3 regions of the Nocardiopsis valliformis DSM 45023 genome follow, and region 3 is predicted to be linked to each of the others. Evidence: predicted binding sites of a transcription regulator. Region 3 holds the regulator's gene; each other region holds the start of a gene.
The links. The regulator HrcA, encoded in region 3, represses chaperone genes, less so after heat shock. The targets are predictions, from matches to a motif close to TTGGCACTCTCNNNNNGAGAGTGCCAA.

Region 1: groES (co-chaperone GroES) is a predicted target of HrcA. The motif match lies at 4,620-4,646, and genes of this name have one in related genera.
Region 2: D457_RS0119970 (FmdB family zinc ribbon protein) is a predicted target of HrcA. The motif match lies at 1,347-1,373, and genes of this name have one in related genera.

The regions. Positions count from the first base shown of each region.
Region 1 covers NZ_ANAZ01000021.1:35,274-42,036, forward strand. Annotated here, with positions in the region: gene D457_RS0120290 (zinc-binding dehydrogenase) at 1-538, shown strand, start outside; gene D457_RS0120295 (hypothetical protein) at 709-2,901, opposite strand; gene D457_RS0120300 (class I SAM-dependent methyltransferase) at 3,240-4,547, opposite strand; gene groES (co-chaperone GroES) at 4,774-5,082, shown strand; gene groL (chaperonin GroEL) at 5,201-6,763, shown strand, end outside.
Region 2 covers NZ_ANAZ01000020.1:51,199-57,961, forward strand. Annotated here, with positions in the region: gene D457_RS0119965 (SAF domain-containing protein) at 37-753, opposite strand; gene D457_RS0119970 (FmdB family zinc ribbon protein) at 948-1,328, opposite strand; gene D457_RS0119975 (5-formyltetrahydrofolate cyclo-ligase) at 1,553-2,176, opposite strand; gene galU (UTP--glucose-1-phosphate uridylyltransferase GalU) at 2,364-3,305, shown strand; gene glp (molybdotransferase-like divisome protein Glp) at 3,469-4,698, shown strand; gene moaC (cyclic pyranopterin monophosphate synthase MoaC) at 4,841-5,344, shown strand; gene D457_RS0119995 (MogA/MoaB family molybdenum cofactor biosynthesis protein) at 5,406-5,903, shown strand; gene D457_RS0120000 (GNAT family N-acetyltransferase) at 6,156-6,763, shown strand, end outside.
Region 3 covers NZ_ANAZ01000004.1:149,022-155,784, forward strand. Annotated here, with positions in the region: gene hemW (radical SAM family heme chaperone HemW) at 1-567, shown strand, start outside; gene D457_RS0105265 (DUF4870 domain-containing protein) at 702-1,319, opposite strand; gene D457_RS0105270 (DUF4870 domain-containing protein) at 1,350-1,679, opposite strand; gene D457_RS33995 (hypothetical protein) at 1,668-1,994, shown strand; gene D457_RS34000 (hypothetical protein) at 2,106-2,375, shown strand; gene D457_RS0105285 (DUF3097 domain-containing protein) at 2,552-3,400, opposite strand; gene hrcA (heat-inducible transcriptional repressor HrcA) at 3,579-4,592, shown strand; gene dnaJ (molecular chaperone DnaJ) at 4,597-5,739, shown strand; gene D457_RS0105300 (16S rRNA (uracil(1498)-N(3))-methyltransferase) at 5,736-6,491, shown strand; gene D457_RS0105305 (hypothetical protein) at 6,610-6,763, opposite strand, start outside.

The DNA of each region.
Region 1 (6,763 bases), on a different contig from region 3:
GTACAGCATGCTCTTCGGCAAGACCGACCTGCGGCCGGGCTCCACCGTCCTGGTGCAGGGCGCCGGGGGAGGGGTTTCGGCGGCGCTGATCGCCCTGGCCACCCGGGTCGGCCACCGGGTGTACGTCACCAGCCGGAGCGAGGACAAGCGCGCCAGGGCCCTGGAGCTGGGCGCCTACGCGGCTGTGTCCTCCGGGGAGCGCCTGCCCGAGCGGGTGGACGCGGTCTTCGACTCGGTCGGCCAGGCCACCTGGAAGCACTCGGTCCGCTCGCTCAAGCCGGGCGGCGCCATCATCACCTGCGGTGCGACCAGCGGTGACGCTTCTCCCGCCGAGCTCACCCGGGTGTTCTTCCTGCAGCTGCGGGTGCTGGGCTCCACCATGGGCACCAAGGAGGAGCTGGCCGCCCTCACCGAGATGTGCGTGCGCACCGGCCTGCGCCCCCGGATCGACCGGGTACTGCCCCTCAAGGACGCCCACGAGGCCTTCCGCGTGATGGCTGCCGGGGAGCACTTCGGCAAGATCGTGCTGGTGCCCTGAGCCCCGTGGCGGTATGACCACGGCAGCGGCCGCCGCGCCGGGTGCGGGCAAGCCGGACAGCGGAACCGGCCGACACCGAAGAAGGGGCCCGGAGCGGGGACCGGTTCGAACTGAACCGACCCCGCTCCGGGCCCCTTCCGGCTCACGCTGACGGCTGGGGCGGCGACGGGTTACTCGTCGTCGTCCTCGTCGCGGCGGCGCTTCTTCTTGCCCTCGCGGCCCGGGCGCAGCAGCGCCTCGGCCAGGGCGAGCACCGTCTCCTCCAGGGAGGAGAACCGCTTGGTGATGTCGTCGTGCGAGTTCTCGACCGCCTCGGTGACGGTCTCCTCGAACTCGTGGCGGTCCGGGCGCTGCTTCAGCTCGCGCAGGACCGGCTCGACCGCCGAGGTGACGTGCGAGTCGATCTCGTCGAGCTTGCCGGAGTGGTCCAGCAGCGGGCGGTCCACCAGCTCGGTGAGGCGGCGGTGCAGCTCGCTGACCTCCATGGTCTGCGGCAGCTGGTTGAGGCGCTGGTTGAGCGCCTCCAGGCGGTCGTCGATGGCCTCCATCCGGCCGTCGACGCCCTCGAAGTGGCCGTTGACGCCCTCGAACTGGCCCTCGACGCCGTTGACGCGGCCGTCGATCCCGTCCAGGCGGCCGTTGAGGCCGTCGATCCGGCCGTCGACGCGGTCGATCTTGCCCTCGACGCTCTCGAAGCTCCCCTCGAAGTGGCCCTCGAAGGAGTCGAACCGGTCGGTGAGGCGGCCGAGCTCGTGGTCGACCTTGCCGGTGATCTGCGACAGGTGGTTGTCCACCTTGCCGTTGAGCCCCTCGCGGTGGCGCTCCAGCCGCTCGTCCAGCGCGGTCCGGTGGGTCTCGACCTGGTCGGTGAGCGCCTCGGTCAGCGTCTGGTGCCGCTCCTCGGCCTCACCGGCCAGCTTGGCGTTGTCCTCCTGGACGAAGGCGCGCAGTTCGGCGAGGTCCGCGGCGACCTTCTCGGCGTCCTCGGCGATCCGGGCGGCGAGGGCGTCGGTGCGCTTGGTCACCGACTCGCGCAGGCCGTCGGCGGTGGCCTCGGCGTGCTCACGGGTCTCGGTGCGGCCTAGCTCGATCTGCTCGTCGAGCTCGGCCAGGCGCTGGCGCAGGTGCGAACGCAGGTCGTTCAGGGACTTGTCGTGGTTCTCCCGCAGCTTGGCGAGCGAACCGGTGACGTCGGCGACGGCCGCGGTGGCCTCCGCGTGGTTCTCCTCGGCCAGGGTGCTCAGCTGGCCGAAGCTCTCGGTGACCTTGCCGGTGAGCGCCTCGTGGCGCTCCTCGGTGGTGCTTCCGAGGTCCTTCAGCTCCTGGGTGAGGGCGTCGTGGCGCTCACCGGAGGCCGTGGCGAGGGTACCCAGTTCCTCGGCCAGGGCCGTGGTGCGCTCGCCCAGCTCGCCGGTGTTCTCCTGCAGCTTGGCCAGCAGCGTCTCGTGCTGCTGCGCGGTGCGCTCCTCGACGAAGCCGCGCAGTTCGGCCGTGCGCTCTTCGAGGGAGGAGGTGAGGGAGGCGGTGACGTCCTCGCCGAGCTTGGTGCTCGCGGCCTCCAGGGACTCGCGGCCCTCCTTGACCGCGGTCTCCAGAGCCTCCCGGTTCTCCTGCCCGGCGGTCTCCAGGGCCTCGCGGTTCTCCTGTCCCGCGGCCTCGAGGGCCTCCCGGCTCTCCTTGACCGCGGTCTCGAGCGTGCCGCGGCTCTGCTCGATCGCCTCGGCCAGCTCGTCCTTGCCCTCGGTCAGGGTGGTGCGGACCAGGGTGGACAGCTCCTCGTGGCGCTCGCCCAGGGTGGTGTCCAGGGCGGACAGCGAGGCCTCGATCGCCTCGGTCTTCGCGTTGAGGCTCTCCAGGGCCGTGTCCAGGGCGTCCAGGCGGGTCCCGACGGTCTCGCCCAGCGCGGTGACGCGCTCGCCGACCTCGGTGATCTGCTCGGCGGTCCGGTTTCCGGTCTCGGCCATCCGCTGCAGGCGGGTGAGAGCGGTGTCCAGGTGCCCGGCGACACGGTGGGTGTCGGCCCGCAGGGAAGGCATGTCCGACAGCGGCTTGACCTGCTGTCCGACCACCTCTATGTGCTCGGCGAGGGCTTCGGCCCACTCCGGCGGCCTGGCGAGGAAGTCGTCGATCCGGCCGTCGACCGCGGTGATCGACTCGGCGAGGGCGGTGAGCTCCCGCTCGCGCAGCTCGCGGAGCAGCCACTCCATGCCCTCGAGACGCTGGCGCATCTCCTCGCTGACGGCGCCCTGGGACTTCTGTTCGGAGACGTGCTCCTGGGCGGCCTGGGAGAGCAGGTCACGCATCCGGTCGGAGACACCGGCCTGACCTCCCGCGTTGAGGAAGTTGTGATTGGTCTGTTCCACCGAGGTGCTCCTTATGGTTCTGGCGCTCCCGCCCGCCTCGTTGCACGGTGAGTCGCGGAAGGGGGCGGGTTCTCGATGGTCCCCGGGCGGGCGGCGTTCCGCGCCAGTTGTGTCCCACTGTGATTGAAGTGTGACTATGCGTATACACAGGGGGTGTGAGCCGACGCCTGGTCGAACCGCGGGGGCGGATCAAACAAGCACGGCCTTCCGGGGATGCCCATGAGAAGGGAAAGAATTCAGCGGCGCCAGTTTAACGACATCACCCGGTGTGACCCTAGGGGTCCTCGAAAGTTATCGGCGTGGGAGGTAACGATACGGTCTGCGCCCCGCGGTCGCGCTCAGGCCGTCCGGGGTGCCTCGACCTCGCGGCAGAGCAGGGAGAAGGGCTTTTCGCCGATCCTGGTGAGCACGACGGTCACCGATTCCGGTCCGGAGGCTCGCAGCTCCCGGCGGAGTTTCTCGGTGTCCACCGCCGAACCGCGTTTCTTGATCGTTACCGTTCCCGCCTTCCGTGTGCGTACGGCCGCACGTAGCCGCTTCAGGGAGAACGGTGCGAACTCCAGGACCTCCAGCACCCGCCACAGCGGTGAGCGCTCGGCCCGGTCCGAGGTGAAGTAGGCGATGCGCTCGTCCAGCAGGGCGCCGTCCACCCGGGCCGCCGCCTCCGCTACCAGGTGGGAGCGGACCACGGCCGGGTCCGGGTCGTACAGGTAGCGCCGGGCGGCGGCGACCGGCGCGGGGCCCAGGTCCGGCTCCTCGTCCAGGTGCGCGACCGAACCCTCGCTCGCCAGCAGGCCCGCGCGCTCGTGCAACACCGTCGCGCGCCGCCTCGCCACCGCGCCGCCGGACCCCTCGGCCCCGAATCCCAGAGTGCCGAACCACAGCGCGGTCTCCTTCAGCTCGCCGTCCACCGAGATCCACTCGGCCGAGGCGGCGGGGGACAGGACCTCGTGCGGGATGCCCGGAGCCGCCTTCAGACAGGCCGCCTCGGCCCGCTCCGCCAACCGGGTCGCCACGTCCCACGGCGGCGAGTAGGCGGCCGGGTCGAACACCCGGCCCCGGCCGCCGCGTCGGGCCGGATCGCAGAACAGCAGCGGGTAGTCGCCCGCCCCTACCTCGTTCACGTCGCCCTCGCGGACCCGCGCGTGCCCGGACAGCCCCAGCGCCTCGATGTTGGCGCGGGCCACCGCCACGGTCAGCGGGTCGGCGTCCACGCCCTCCACCCAAACGCCGCGTCTGGCCAGCGCTAGCAGGTCCGCGCCGATCCCGCAGCACAGATCCCCCGCACGCGCGCCGCCACCGCCGCTCACGGCAACAGAGCCGGGCAGGTGTCGGGCGGTCCGCTCCGCGCGGTACTCGGCCACGGTCCGCCGGGTCGACTGCTCCAGGCCGTTCGGGGTGAAGAACATTCGCTCGGCGTTCTCCCCGAATTTGGCTCGCCCCCGCTCGCGCAGGCTTACCTGGGTCATCACCGCGTGGACCAGCTCGGACACCGGAAGGTCGGGGTCGAGTGCGGCCACCTTCGGGTTCTCGCGCAGCTGGGAGGCGGTGGCCAGGGGGTTCTTGGCCGCCGCGGCGGGGTCCACCCCCGCGAGGACCTCCCGCCCCGCGTCGGTGAGCAGCGCCGAGAAGGCGGGCACGCGCATGGATCCTCCAGCTGTGGGCACGACGGAGTGGTGGGCCCTCCCTGTGGCCGGGATCCTCACCACATTTCCATTCTGGCACTCTCGGGGGTAGAGTGCTAAACGCGACGAGGCCGGTCTGGCACCCGCGACGACAGGCCGCCGCGGTCGCCCCTTTTACGCAGTCGGTCCGTGCCTTCGTACGGGCTGACGTCAGTAACACCGAGACTTTGAAGGGGGAGGTCACACAGTGTCGACCGCCACCAAGACCGTGCTGAAGCCGCTCGAGGACCGCGTCGTGGTCAAGACCCTGGAGGCCGAGCAGACCACTGCCTCCGGTCTGGTCATTCCGGACACCGCCAAGGAGAAGCCCCAGGAGGGCGAGATCCTGGCCGTGGGTCCCGGTCGCCTCGACGACAACGGCAAGCGCGTTGCCCTCGACGTCAACGTCGGTGACGTCGTCCTGTACAGCAAGTACGGCGGCACCGAGGTCAAGTACGACGGCCAGGAGTACCTGGTGCTCTCCGCCCGCGACCTCCTCGCGGTCGTCGAGAAGTAGTTCTCGGCCCAGAGCCATCAGGCGTAGAGCCATCAACATCCCGCACCGGTCGGCCCTCGAAGCCGGGCGGGGCGGGATGTTCGTTTTTGACCCGAGCCGTTAGAGGAAGCACTCACACATGCCGAAGATCCTTGAGTTCGAGGACGACGCCCGCCGTTCCCTCGAGCGGGGCGTCAACCGCCTCGCCGACGCCGTCAAGGTGACGCTTGGCCCGCGCGGCCGCAACGTCGTCATCGACAAGAAGTTCGGCGCCCCCACCATCACGAACGACGGCGTGACCGTCGCCCGTGAGATCGAGCTGGACGAGCCCTACGAGAACCTGGGCGCGCAGCTGGTCAAGGAGGTCGCCACCAAGACCAACGACGCCGCGGGTGACGGCACCACCACCGCCACCGTGCTGGCCCAGGCGCTGGTCCGCGAGGGCATCCGCAGCGTCGCCGCCGGCGCGTCCCCGATGTCCCTGAAGAAGGGCATCGACGCCGCGGCCGCCAAGGTCTCCGAGATCCTGCTCAGCCGCGCCGTGCCGATCAAGGAGCGCGCGGACATCGCCTACGTGGCGACCAACTCCGCCCAGGACGCCCAGATCGGCGACCTGATCGCCGAGGCCTTCGACAAGGTCGGCAAGGACGGCGTCATCACGGTGGAGGAGTCCCCGACCTTCGGTCTGGACCTCGACTTCACCGAGGGCCTGCAGTTCGACAAGGGCTACATCTCGCCCTACTTCGTCACCGACGGGGACCGTCAGGAGGCCGTCCTCGAGGACGCCATCATCCTGATCAGCCAGGGCAAGATCGGCAACCTGAACGAGCTGCTGCCGCTGCTCGAGCAGATCGTGCAGAGCAAGAAGCCGCTGCTGATCATCGCCGAGGACGTCGAGGGCGACGCCCTGGGCGCGCTGGTGCTGAACAAGATGCGTGGCACCCTCAACGTCGCCGCGGTCAAGGCGCCCGGCTTCGGTGAGCGCCGCAAGGCCATGCTCCAGGACATCGCCGTGCTGACCGGCGGCCAGGTCATCTCCGAGGAGGTCGGCCTGACCCTGGAGAACGCGGACCTGTCCGCGCTGGGCAGCGCCCGTCGCATCACCATCACCAAGGACACCACCACCGTCGTCGACGGCGGCGGCGAGCAGTCCGAGGTCGAGGACCGCGTTCGCCAGATCCGCAAGGAGATCGAGGCGAGCGACTCCGACTGGGACCGCGAGAAGCTCCAGGAGCGCCTGGCCAAGCTCGCGGGCGGCGTCTCTGTGCTGAGCGTGGGCGCGGCCACCGAGGTCGAGCTCAAGGAGAAGAAGCACCGTCTCGAGGACGCCATCTCGGCGACCCGCGCGGCCATCGAGGAGGGCATCGTCGCCGGTGGCGGCGCCTCCCTGGTGCACGCTTCGACCGCTCTGGACGACCTCGGCCTGACCGGCGACGAGGCCACCGGCGTCTCCATCGTGCGCCGCGCGCTGGTCGAGCCGGCCCGGTGGATCGCGGAGAACGCGGGCGCCGAGGGCTACGTGGTCACGCACCGCGTCTCCGAGATGGAGGTCGGTCACGGCTACAACGCCGCCACCGGCGCCTACGGCGACCTGACCGCCGAGGGCATCATCGACCCGGTCAAGGTCTCCCGCTCGGCCGTCCAGAACGCCGCCTCCATCGCGGGCATGCTGCTGACCACCGAGGTGCTGGTCGCGGACAAG
Region 2 (6,763 bases), on a different contig from region 3:
GGCGCCCGGACAGCTTTCACCACCTCTGGTCATCGGTCAACCGCGGATGGTGACGGACAGTCGTGAAGTGGTCGCGTGCCCGGCCAGGGCCCTGGCCTCCTCGGGTGTCGCGGCGATGAGGACCAGCGCACCGCCCTCCCCGCCCCGGTCGTCCTCCGCCGGCACCGCGAGCACGGGACAGTCACCGACCACCTCGACGGCGGGTCCGGCCCGGGCGGGCAGGCCGCCGAGGCCGCCGAGGTCTCCGGAACCGGTGGCGGCCAGTACGTCCACCCGGCTGCCGGGGGTGAGCAGCCCCACCGCCCCCGGATCGGCCACCCGGACCGGGACCGCGACCAGGTCCGGACCGTAGGGCAGGGCCGGTGGGTCGCTCAGCCGGGCGTCGGTGAGCACCTCGCCTCGGCGGACGGGTGCGTTCAACAGGAGCCCGACAGGGCCTGGGGGCGGGGACAGCGCCGCTTTGCCCGCCGAATCCGCTTCCGGTGCGGTCGTCTCCGGTCTCAGCGCGCCGTCCGGGACGACGCGGTCCGGCAGGAGGAGGGAGGTGAGGTCATCCCCGGACAGCGGAGAGGCGGCGTCCAGGTCTCGTGCGGCGACCAGGACCTCGGTACCGGGTTCGGGGGGAGGGCGTAGGACCAGGACGGCGCTGATCGCGGCCAGGGCGGCCAGGACCGCGGCGACGGCGCGCCGGTACCGGTCCAGCAGGCGGAGCGGGCCGCGCCGGTGCCGGTAAGGGGGTGGGGCTTTGTCCATGCCTCCAACGCTAGGTCGGCCGGAGGCGCTCGGAAGGGTTGTCCACAGGGTCGGTTTCGCCGCGGCCACGGTCCAGGGCCCGAAAAAGACAGACCCGCGGTCCCGGTTCAGGGCCCGGAAGAGTCAGGGCCCGGAAAAACAGAAGCGCCGCCGAGGGGTCTCGGCGGCGCGGCCACGGTCAACGGTGCGGTGGCTCAGCTGCTGGTGCTGGTCGCGGCGGTGCTGCCGCTGGTGCTCTTGCTGCTCGAACTGTCGCTGCCACCGGTGCTGGCGGCGGCGGGGGCGCTGCCGCTGGAGTCCGAGGTGGACTTGGCGGAGTCGGCGGTGCCGCCGGACTTGCCCTCGGAGCCGCTGTCGGCGGAGTTGGAGCCGGTCAGCGCGGAGCTGTTCGTTGTGGTCTTCCCGCTGTCTGTGCGGTAGAAGCCCGAACCCTTGAAGACGATGCCGACCGCGGAGTACACCTTGCGTAGGCGTCCCTCGCACTCGGGGCAGACCGTCAGCGAGTCGTCGCTGAAGCTCTGCACGACCTCCATCTGAGCGTCGCACTCGGTGCACGCGTACTGGTACGTAGGCACTGTTCCGGGTCCTCCTTGCTGGCACTCACACCCGTTGACTGCTAAATAGTACGCGTTCGCCGACCGCAGCCGCGACAGCCCCTCACCGCTTCGGCCACGGGCGCCCGAGGGGGCGGGATCTCCTGGGCGGGGTGTCGGGACGCGGACCTGTATGGGACACGACCGCCAGCCATAACGCTCGGACCGGTCCCCTTAATCCCCTGTCCTTCTCTGCCCCTCCCCGGTCACTGTCCGGGCCAGACCACCGCCGCCGGTTCGAACACGTGGAGCCCGCCGCCCGGGGTGACCACCGCGTCCACGGGGCGGTCGTGCGGTTCGGCCGGCAGGTCCTTGACGAACTCGTCGTCGTGGACCACGGCGATCGCGGGTGTGTGCGGGCCTTTGTGGGCGAGCGCGCGGTCGTAGCAGCCCGCACCGCGCCCCATTCGGTTCCCCCGCCGGTCCACGGCCAGGGCCGGGCAGATCACCGCGTCCGCGCGGCCCAGCACCTCGGGCCCGTAGCGGTGGCCGGTGGGCTCGACCAGCCCGTGCTCGGCCGGTGCGAGGCTGTCGGGGCCGTCGAAGGCCGCCCAGTCGAGTGTGCCGTCGGGGAGGAAGATCGGGAGGAGGACGTACGTGCCCCGCTTCCACAGGGCGTTCACCAGCCTGCGGGTGTCGGGCTCGCCGCCCACGGAGTAGTAGCCGGCCACGGTCCCGCCCATAGCCAGCCACGGCAGCTCCATGAGGGTGTCGCGGACCGCCGAACCCGCGCGGTCGCGTTCCGGCGTGCTCCGCTCCCGCCTCCTGGCGAGGAGGCTCCTGCGCAGCTCGCGCTTGGCGGACCGGCTCCGGTCGTTCGTATCACCCATGCGACCAAGTCTGGCACCCGGATCGCGGGGTGCTCCCCGCCGCGCACCGGAACGGTGGCCGCTGGTTCCCCCAGGGGTGAACGGACGGTGGCGATTTCCACGCCTTCGCCCGAAACGGCGGGTACTTCTCAGCCACGGGAAGTCATCAGGCCACGTAACGAGCGTTCTCTGTCCTAAAGTGCCGTTCATGAGCGCCGACACCGACCAGACACGACCCCGTGCCAACACCGCCTCCGTGACCAAAGCGGTCGTGCCGGCGGCGGGACTGGGCACCCGGTTCCTGCCCGCCACCAAGGCCACTCCCAAGGAGATGCTGCCGATCGTGGACAAGCCCGCGATCCAGTACGTCGTGGAGGAGGCCGTCGAGGCCGGGCTCCACGATCTGCTGATGATCACCGGGCGCAGCAAACGCTCCATCGAGGACCACTTCGACCGCGCCTACGAGCTCGAGGAGGCCCTGGCGGCCAAGGGCGAGGAGGGCAAACTTAGGTCGGTCCGTGAGTCCAGCGACCTCGCCCAAGTCCACTACGTCCGCCAGGGCGAGCCGCGCGGCCTGGGGCACGCCGTGCTGTGTGCGGAGGCGCACGTGGGCGACAACCCCTTCGCGGTACTCCTCGGCGACGACCTCATCGAGTCCGCGGACCTGCTCCGTCGCATGATCGAGGTCCGCGAGAACCACGGCGGCAGCGTCGTCGCGCTCATGGAGGTGGAGCCGGAACAGGTCTCCCTCTACGGCTGCGCCGCCGTGGAGACCACCGGTGAGGACGACGTCGTCACCGTTACCGACCTGGTCGAGAAGCCCTCCCCGGAGCAGGCCCCGAGCCGGTGGGCGATCATCGGCCGCTACGTGTGCGACCCGGCGGTCTTCCCGGTCCTGCACCGCACCCCGCCCGGCCGGGGCGGCGAGATCCAGTTGACCGACGCCCTCAAGGAACTGGCCCGCACCAGCCCCGAGGAGGGCGGGGGCGTGCGTGGGGTCCTGCTGCGCGGCAACCGCTACGACACCGGTAACAAGGCCGACTACATCCGCACCGTGGTCGAGTTTGCCTGCCGCCGGCCGGACCTCGCCGACGAGCTCCTGCCCTGGCTGCGCGACTTCGTGGAGCAGCAGGAGCGGGCTCGGGTCTGACCCCGGCCGGCGGGGTAAGGGCCCGGCGCCGGGGAGCGTCCCCGGGCCGGACACCGGCGGGCGGATCCGGGACGTCTGCTCCGGGGGTGGTCACAATGGGACCGGAGAACCCTCCCGTGATGGGTGGGCCGCTCCCAGCGTGTACACGATCCGGAAGGTCCTCATGAAGAGCGTCGAACAGCACATCTCCGATCTTCTGGGGTTGGTCACCACCCTCGAAGCGACCGAGCTGGACCTGCTCAAGGCACAGGGGACGGTGCTCGCCGCGCCGATCGTCTCCCCGGTGTCCCTGCCCGGCTTCGACAACTCCTCCATGGACGGGTACGCCGTCCACGCGGCCGACCTGGCCGAGGCCAGCGCCGAGGCCCCGGTCAGCCTGCCTGTGGTGGCGGACATCCCGGCGGGCGATCCCGACCCCGCCGCGATCCGGCCCGGCCTGTGTGCCCGGATCATGACCGGCGCACCGATGCCCACCGGCGCCGACGCCGTCGTACCCGTGGAGTGGACCGACGGCGGCGCGGTCGACGTGCGTATCGACCGCCCCACCCGGCCGGGCAGTTTCGTCCGCCGCCGGGGCGAGGACGTCGAGGAGGGCGCGACGGTGCTGCGCGCCGGGGCCCGGATCGGCGCTGGTGAGATGGGTGTCCTGGCCGCGGTCGGGCGGCGCTCGGTCCCGGTCCGCCCCCGCCCGCGGGTGGTGGTGCTCTCCACCGGCGAGGAGCTGGTCGAACCGGGGCGCCCCCTCGGGCCGGGCCAGATCTACGAGTCCAACAGCTACATGATCGCTGCCGCGGCCAGGGACGAGGGCTGCGAGGTCTACCGCCACGGGTTCGTCGGTGACGACCCGGCCACCGTCTGGGACACCCTCGAGGGCCTCCTGGTCCGTGCCGACGTCGTCATCACCACCGGCGGCGTGAGCATGGGCGTCTACGACGTGGTCAAGGAGGTGCTGACCCGGCAGGGCACCGTGGAGTTCACCCAGGTGGCCATGCAGCCGGGCAAGCCCCAGGGGTTCGGGACCATCGGTCCGGACAAGACCCCGATCCTCACTCTCCCGGGCAATCCCGTCAGCGCGTTCGTGTCGTTCCACCTGTTCGTCCGGCCGGTCCTGCGCAGACTCCGCGGCCTGCAACCGAACCCGCTCCCGAGCGTGCGTGCCCGGCTGACCACGCCGGTCAGCTCGCCCCGCGGCCGCCGTTCCTACCTGCGCGCCGTGCTGGCGGGTCCCGCTGCCGCCGACGACGAGTTCCCCACGGTCGCCCCGGCGGTCCGGCAGGGCTCGCACCAGCTGTCGGCGCTGGCCGACGCCAACGGGCTCCTGGCCGTGCCTGAGGAGGTCACCGAGCTCCCGGCGGGTGCCCTGGCGGAGGTTCTGGTCCTGCCCGATCGCTGACCGGCGGGCGCACTGTCGCAGCGTGGGAGTACGGTCTTCGTGGGACACGTCACCCCGTGTCCCCGCGGCCGGCCGTACCGGTGAGCCGCGAGTCCGCCCAGACAAGACGAGCACTGACAAGACGATGAGTGGCAGCACGAAGATGACCGACACCCCACAGCCGGAGTCCCACCCCTCCGGTCTCACGCACCTCGACGAGTCCGGCGCCGCGCGCATGGTGGACGTCTCGGGCAAGACCGTCAGTGCCCGCACCGCCACGGCCACGGGTCGGGTCCTGCTCTCTCCGGTGACCGTCGCCGCCCTGCGCGACGGCGAGGTCCCCAAGGGCGATGCCCTCGCGGTCGCCCGGATCGCCGGGATCCAGGGGGCCAAGCGCACCCCCGACCTCGTGCCGCTGTGCCACCCGATCGCCGTGCACGGGGTGGACGTGGACCTGACCGTCGTGGACGACGGCGTGGATATCAGCGCCACAGTGCGCACCGCGGACCGCACTGGGGTCGAGATGGAGGCGCTTACCTGTGTCATGACGGCGGCTCTCGGGCTGGTCGACATGGTCAAGGCGCTCGACCCCGAGGCCGAGGTCACCCGGGTGCGGGTGGAGGAGAAGACCGGCGGCAAGAAGGGCCACTGGAGGCGCGGTGAGTGAGCCCGCGGGCGAGCCCGGCTCGAAGGGTGCGGGCTCGGGTGGGCCGGGGCCGGGTGAATCGGTGCGCCGGGTCGCGGTGGTGACCGCCTCCAACCGGGCGGCCGCCGGGGTCTACCCGGACCGCTCCGGTCCGGTGATCGTCGAGCGGCTCCAGGCCATGGGCTTTGCCGTCGTCGGACCCTGGGTGGTGCCGGACGGCGAGCCGGTGGCCGAGGCCATCGAACGGGCCCTGGCCGAGCGGGTGGACGCGGTGCTGACCACAGGGGGCACCGGGCTCACCCCGCAGGACCTCACCCCCGAGGCGACGCGCCCACTGCTCATCCGGGAGATCCCCGGGATCCCGGAGGCGCTGCGCTCGGCGGGCCGGGACAAGGGCGTGCCCACGGCGATCCTCTCCCGAGGGCTGGCCGGGATCGCCGAACGTTTCGGACACCGCGCGCTGGTGGTCAACCTGCCCGGTTCCAGAGGCGGTGTGCGTGACGGGATGGCCGTGCTGGAGCCGGTTCTGGGCCACGCGATCGACCAGCTCCGAGGCGGGGACCACCCTCGACCCGAATGACACCGAAGAATGACCGGAATCACATCCCGGGCATTCCGGAGACAGAGAATTCCTTGACCTTGTGTCGGTTTTCGGTGCAGGAGTGAATGGAGTTTGGAATCATCCGATTCTCGTGTGGTGGGGGTGACGCCCGCCACCTCACGTCTGTGGAGTGGAATACTGGGACACGTCACCGACAACGGGCGCACCGCGCGCACGAAGGCCGGTGCCGCGACCGCGCTGGGCGGTCCCGAGGGCCTGGGAAGGACGGACGTGAATCGCAGGCAGAGGTGGCCCGTCACCCTTCAGGAGGGGCCGATCGCGCTTCGTCCTCTGCGCCTTCGCGACGCCCCCGTGCTGCGGGACACCCGGGCCCGCAACGCCGAGTGGCTGCGGCCCTGGGAGCCCACGTATCCCGAGATGCCGCTGCGGACCACCGGGCTCACGCCCTACGTCGCGATGATCCAGGCGATCCGCCGAGAGTCCCGGCAGGGGCTGTCGATGCCGTGGTCGATCACCTACGAGGGCCGCTTCGTCGGCCAGCTCACCGTCGGCGCCATCGTGTGGGGTTCGGCCAGGTCCGCGCAGGTCGGGTACTGGGTCGACAGCGCCTACGCGGGGCGCGGGATTACCCCGACCGCGGTCGCCCTGGCGGTCGACCACTCCTTCTTCACCGTGGGACTCCACCGGATCGAGGCCAACATCCGCCCCGAGAACCGTGCCAGCAGACGCGTGGTCACCAAGCTCGGATTCCGGGACGAGGGGGTGCGCAGACGCCAGCTCCACATCGACGGGGCCTGGCGGGACCACATCTGTTACGCGCTCACGGCGGAGGAGGTCCCCCAGGGCGTGCTGCGTCGCTGGTACGACGGAGTGTCTTC
Region 3 (6,763 bases):
CACGTCTCCGCCTACTCCCTGATCGTCGAGGACGGCACCCGGCTGGCCGCGCGCGTCCGGCGGGGCGAACTCACCGAACCCGACGACGACGCCATGGCCGACCGCTACCTCATGGCCGACGAGGCCCTGGCCGAGGCCGGGTACACCCCCTACGAGGTGTCCAACTGGGCCCGCAGCACCGAGGGCCGCAGCGCGCACAACATGCTCTACTGGACCGGCGGCCACTGGTGGGGGGTCGGCCCGGGCGCCCATAGCCACGTGGGCGGAACCCGCTGGTGGAATGTCAAGCACCCGGCCGCCTACGCCGCCCGCCTGGCCGCGGGGGACAGCCCGGCCCAGGCCCGTGAGGTTCTCACCGAGGCCGAACGCCGCTTCGAACGCGTCCTGCTCGAACTGCGGGTGGACGGCGGCTGCCCGCTGGACCTGCTGGACGCCCACGGGCTGTCCGCGGCCGAACGCCTGGTCGGCGAAGGGCTCCTGGACGCGCGGGCGCACGCCGAGGGCCGCGCGGCGCTGACCCGGCGGGGGCGGCTGCTCGCCGACGCCGTGGTCCGCGACCTCACCTGAGACACCTGAGACGCCCCGGGGCGAGACCCGGGGCGACCCGAGCCGTCCCGGGCAGAGAGCACAGGGAAGACGGACACGACGAAGGGGCCCGGCGCGATGCCGGACCCCTTCGGTGTCGATCGCGGGGATCGGTGTTACTTGATCCAGCTGACGTTGAACGGGTAGCGGTACCACTCGCCCTTGTTGGCAGCCATGGCCCCCAGGATGCCGAAGACGACCGCGCACACCCAGAGCGCCACGTGAATGAGCCCGCCGATGAGGATGAAGTACAGCACCATCGAGATCAGGTAGCCGATCAGCAGCAGGATCTGGAAGTTCAGCGCCTGCGCGGCCTGGTCGCGGACGAACGGCGACTCGTCCTTCTTGATCAGGTACAGGACCAGCGGCCCGAGGACGCTGAAGAGGATGCCGCTCAGGTGGCTGAGCAGACCCATCGTCCGCTCGTCCTGGTTCGGCTGCCCCGTGACCGCGGAGGAGTCGCCGAAGCCGGGGCCGGGCGCGTAGCCGCCGGGCTGCCCGGGGTAACCGCCCTGGCCGTGAGGAACACCGTAGCCGCCGGGCTGCCCGGGCTGGGGCTGCCCGTAACCGCCCTGACCGGGGTAACCGCCCTGGCCGGGGTAGCCCCCCTGACCGGGGTAACCGCCCTGCTGAGGGTCGGCCGGGGGCGGGTAGCCGCCGGACGGACCCTGGTTGGGCTGCTGGCCGCCCTGGTCGTAGGGATCATCCGGGTTCGGGTTGTTCTGATAGGACATGACGATTCCTCGGTGTCGGGGGACTCGGTTCTACTTCAGGAGCCGGATACTCGCCGGATAGCGGTACCAGGTTCCCTTGTTCGCTCCTGATGCTCCTATGACGCCGAAGACGATGGAAAGGATCCATACGAGGGCGATGAGCAGGTAACCGATCCAGGAGAGGTTGGGGAAGAAGATACCCAGACCGAAGAAAGCCACGCCGGCGAACACGTACGGGATGAGCATGGTGATCTGGAAGTTCGCCGCTTCTGACGCGTGGTGGCGGACGAACTGTGACTGGTTCCGCTTGGCGAAGTAGATCGCCAGCGGCGGGATCCAGCCCAGGCAGGCGATGACGAAGCCGGACAGGTGGGCCAGCATCGCGACCAGAATGTCGTTGCCGCCACCCGGCGCCTGCGGCTGCGGCTGTTGGCCGAAACCGGCCTGCGCACCGCCGGGCTGTCCGTAGGCCCCGGGCTGGCCGAACTGCGGCTGCTGGGCCTGCACCGGCTGGCCGTACTGCTGTTGTCCGGGCTGGGGCTGCTGGCCGTACTGCTGGCCGTAATCAGGCTGCTGTTGTCCGGGCTGGGGCTGTACCGGCTGCTGACCGTACCCCGGCTGTGCGCCGCTGGGCTGACCGTAGGGCTGCTGGGGTTGCTGCGGCTGCGCGGGCTGCTGCTGGGGCTGACCGCCTGAGGGCTGGCCCCACGCGGGCTGAGCGCCACTCTGCTGACCGTACTGCTGCTGGGGCTGCTGGCCGTAACCGGGCTGTGCGCCGCTGGGCTGACCGTAGGGCTGCTGGGGCTGTTGTCCGTACCCGGGCTGCTGCGGCTGGCCGTACGGCTGTTGTCCGGGCTGCTGCCCCGGCTGTGGCTGCTGCGGCTGAGCCTGCGGTTGGCCAGGCTGTCCCTGCTGCTGGCCGTAACCCGGCTGCGGCTGCTGCGGCTGCTGAGCCTGGCCGGGATCCTGCTGCGGCGGGTACTGCTGCCCCGGCGGGTACTGCTGCCCCGGCTCTTCGTCAGGGGACGGGGGACTGGACGGGGTCTCGCTCATGCTCTTCCTTGGCTCCGCTGTTGAGGGGCGTGTGATGTGCTGCCCGAACCGGTCGGGCCGTACCGACGACCGCGGAGGGCCGGAGGCTGTCGTTGTGTCCGCCGGAAACCGGCAAAGGGGACCACGGGGATCCGAGGCTCGCTCGTCAGACGACGCGATGGGGCAATCCTAGTGTTCCGCGCACCGGGAGACCGATGCCCTCAGAGCTCCGCGAGTTCCGTGTCGTGCGGGCCCGTGACAAAGTCGATGAGCTCCTCGACCCGCCCCAGCAGCGAGGGCTCGAGATCGCCGTAGCCGCGGACCGAACCCAGGATGCGGCGCCAGGCCTCACCCGTCTCCACCCGCCAGCCCAGGGCGTCCACGACACCCTCCTTCCACGGCAGGCCCCGAGGCACCTCGGGCCAGGCCCCGATCCCCACCGCACGCGGCCGCACCGCCTGCCAGACGTCCACGTAGGGGTGCCCGACCACCAGCACGTCCGAACCCCGGACGCGCTCCGCGATCCGGCTTTCTTTGGACCCCGGCACCAGGTGGTCCACCAGGACCCCCAGACGGCGCCCCGGCCCGGGTGAGAACTCCGCCACAACGGCCGGGAGGTCGTCGATCCCCTCGAGGAACTCCACGGCCACGCCCTCCACCCGCAGATCGTGGCCCCAGACCTTCTCGACCAGCTCGGCGTCGTGGGCGCCCTCCACGTAGATCCGGCTCTCCCGGGCGGTGCGCGCCCGCGCGTCGGTCACCGCGATCGATCCCGAAGCGCTGCGCACGGGTCCTTGGGGGGCGGCGGCCGGACGAACCAGCGTCACCGGCTCCCCGTCCACCAGGAAGGCGGCCGGGCCCAGCTCGAACACCCGGCGGCGGCCGTCCCGGTCCTCCAGGGTCACCGCGGCCTTGTCCCAGGACACCACGGCACCGCAGAACGTCTCGTCGGCGTCCTCCACGACCAGGTCGCGGGTGAGGGGTATCTCGCGTACCGCACCCTTCTTGGGCCGTCGCCAGTCTCCCGCCAGAACGTCGCGGCCGTAACGGCCGGTTCCCTTGGTAACCACGGTGGTGCAGTCTACCGATGAAGGCGGCCCCGCGCCCGGTACCGGGTGGCGCACGTCGCCGGTCCCCTCGGGAAGAAGCGGTCACCGTGCCCGTGTTACTACTTGCTGGTAGCCGTGCGGGTTTGCGGCCGGGCATAGAATTAGCACTGAGGACCTTGGAGTGCCAGGAGGTGGCGAGTTGCTGGATGAGCGCAAGCTCGCGGTCCTGCGTGCCGTCGTCGAGGATTTCGTCAACACCAATGAACCCGTGGGTTCACGGGCGTTGGCCGACCGGCACCCCCTCGGTGTCTCCCCGGCGACCATCCGCAACGACATGGTCGCCCTGGAGGAGGACGGGTACATCCACCAACCGCACACCAGTGCGGGACGGGTGCCCACCGACAAGGGCTACCGGCTCTTCGTCGACCGCCTCTCCTCGGTCAAGCCGCTCTCGGCGGCCGAACGGCGCGCCATCGAGTCCTTCCTCGGCGGCGCCGTGGACCTGGACGAGATCGTCGCCCGCACGGTACGGCTGCTCGCGCAGCTCACCCGGCAGGTCGCGATCGTCCAGTACCCGTCGCTGACCCGCTCGTCGGTCCAGCACGTGGAACTGGTGCCCCTCGGCAGCCAGCGCATCATGATGGTCGTCATCACCAACACCGGGCGGGTCGAGCAGCGCGTCATCGACGGACTGGGAACGGTCAGCGAGAACGCGGTCAACGACCTGCGCGGCATGCTCAACCGGGCCATCGCCGGAAAGCACCTCGGAGATGTCCCGGACGCGGTGGAGGACCTGCCCGCGCAGGTCGCGCCGGAGGACCGCCCGGTCGCGGTAGCGGTCCTGTCGGTCCTGTTGGAGAGCCTCGTCGAGCGGCACGAGGAGAAGATCGTCCTGGCAGGCACCGCGAACCTCGCGGCCGTCGACTTCGCGGCGAGCCTGCGGGACGTGCTCGAAGCACTGGAAGAGAACATGGTCCTCATCCGTTTGCTTGGTGAGGCGAAGGACCCCTCGATGCTCACAGTGCGCATCGGCGCGGAGAATTTCCACGAAGGCCTTCGGTCCACTTCCATCGTGTCGGCCGACTACGGTGTGGGAAACCAGTCGCTGGCCAAGATCGGTGTGGTGGGACCCACCCGTATGGACTACCCAGGGACAATGGGCGCCGTCCGTGCGGTGGCTCGGTATGTCGGACAGATTTTGGCAGGACAGTAACTCAGTGGCCAGAGACTATTACCAGGTTCTCGGGGTGCGTCGCGACGCGTCCAAGGACGAGATCAAGAAGGCGTACCGGAGGCTCGCGCGCGAGCTCCACCCGGACATCAACCCGGACCCCGCTACCCAGGATCGCTTCAAGGAAGTGACCCAGGCCTACGAGGTCCTCTCCGACGAGAACAAGCGTCGGATGTTCGACATGGGTCAGGACCCCTACGCCCCCGGCGGCGGAGGCGGCGCCGGAGGGTTCGGCGGCGCGGGCGGGTTCGCCTTTGACGACATCATGAACGCCTTCTTCGGCGGCGGCCAGCCCGGCGGGCGTGGCCCCCGGGAGCGGGTTCGGCGCGGACGCAGCATCAAGATCCGCATCGAACTTGACCTCGTCGAGACCGCGTTCGGGGTCAGCAAGGAGATCACCTTCCCGACCGCCATCCTGTGCGACACCTGCCAGGGTGAGGGCACCGCGGCCGGTTCGCACCGGAGCACCTGCGAGATGTGCCACGGCCAGGGTGAGGTCTCCCAGGTCACGCGCTCCTTCCTCGGACAGGTCATGACCTCGCGTCCCTGCCCGCAGTGCTCGGGTCAGGGCTCGGTCATCACCAACCCCTGCGGCGACTGCGCGGGCGAGGGCCGGGTGCGCGAGAAGGTCACCCGCACCGTCAAGATTCCCGCCGGTGTCGACGACGGCACTCGTATCCAGCTCGCTGGCGAGGGCGAGGTCGGCCCCAACGGCGGACCGCGCGGCGACATCATCCTCGAGGTCGTCCAGAAGGCCCACCCAACCTTCGAGCGTCGCGGCGACGACCTGCACTGCACCATCACCGTCCCGATGACGGCGGCGGCTCTGGGCGCGTCCTTCGCCTTCGACACCCTCGACGGCACCGAGAACATCGACCTGCGTCCGGGCACCAACTCGGGCCACGTCATCACGCTGCCGGGCAAGGGCGTCACCCACCTCGACGGCGGCGGCCGGGGCGACCTGCGCATCCGTGTGGACGTGGAGACCCCGAGCAAGCTGGACGAGGAGCAGGAGGCCCTGCTGCGCAAGTTCGCCGAGCTGCGCGGCGAGGACGAGAACCCGGGTCGCTTCAGCCCCGGTCACGGCGGTTTCTTCTCCAAGCTCCGCGACGCCTTCGGCGCCAAGTGACCCCGCCGGTCTTCCTGGTCGAGCCGGCCGCCCTCACGGGTGACCGGATTCGGCTGGACGGCCCGGAGGGCCGCCACGCCGTGGCGGTCCGACGCATCCGTGAGGGCGAGACCGTCGACCTGTCCGACGGTCTCGGCCTGCGTGTGCGCTGTGAGGTGGCCGAGGTCGTCGGCAAGGACACGCTCGTCTGCCGGGTGCTGGAACGCCTGACCGAACCCGAGCCGACCCCGCGGATCACCGTGGTGCAGGCCCTGCCCAAGCGGGACCGGGGTGAACTCGCGGTCGAAATGATGACCGAGGCCGGGGTCGACGCCGTCGTGCCCTGGGCCGCCGAGCGCTGTGTCACGCAGTGGAAGGGCGACCGCGGGGCCAAGGCCCTGGCCAAGTGGCGGGCGAGCGCCCGGGAGGCGGCCAAGCAGGCCCGCCGCGCCCGGACCCCCGAGGTCACCGAACTGCTGGACCGCAAAGGGGTCAGCGCCCTGCTGGCCGAGGCGGACCTGGCCGTGGTCCTGCACGAGGAGGGGGCCCAGCGGCTGTCCGGGCTGCCCCTTCCCAAGGACGGGGCAGGCGAGGGTACCGGGACCGGAATCGTACTGGTGGTCGGCCCCGAGGGCGGGATCTCCGACGCCGAACTCACCGCCTTCGACGAGGCCGGAGCGGTCCGCTCCCTGCTGGGGCCGTCGGTCTTGCGTACCTCCACCGCCGGGGTGGCCGCGCTGTCGGTCCTGCAGGCTCGCACCGGCCGCTGGTGACTCCGCCACCGGTCTGAACGAACACAGGACCGCTGGTCCGAACGAACGCAGTAGGGGCCCACGGGAGAGATCCCGCGGGCCCCTACTGCTGTGTACCGGAAGTTCCTCAGATAAACGGTCAGTTCTGGCTGGTGCCGCTTTCCTCGTCACCGTTGCTGCCGGAACCGCCGCCGTTGCCGCCGCCCGAGCCGCTACCGTCGCCGGAGCCGTTGCTGGACTCGTCGTCCTCGGGGTCGTCACCGTTGCCGCCGCCCGAGCCGTTGCCGGGCTCG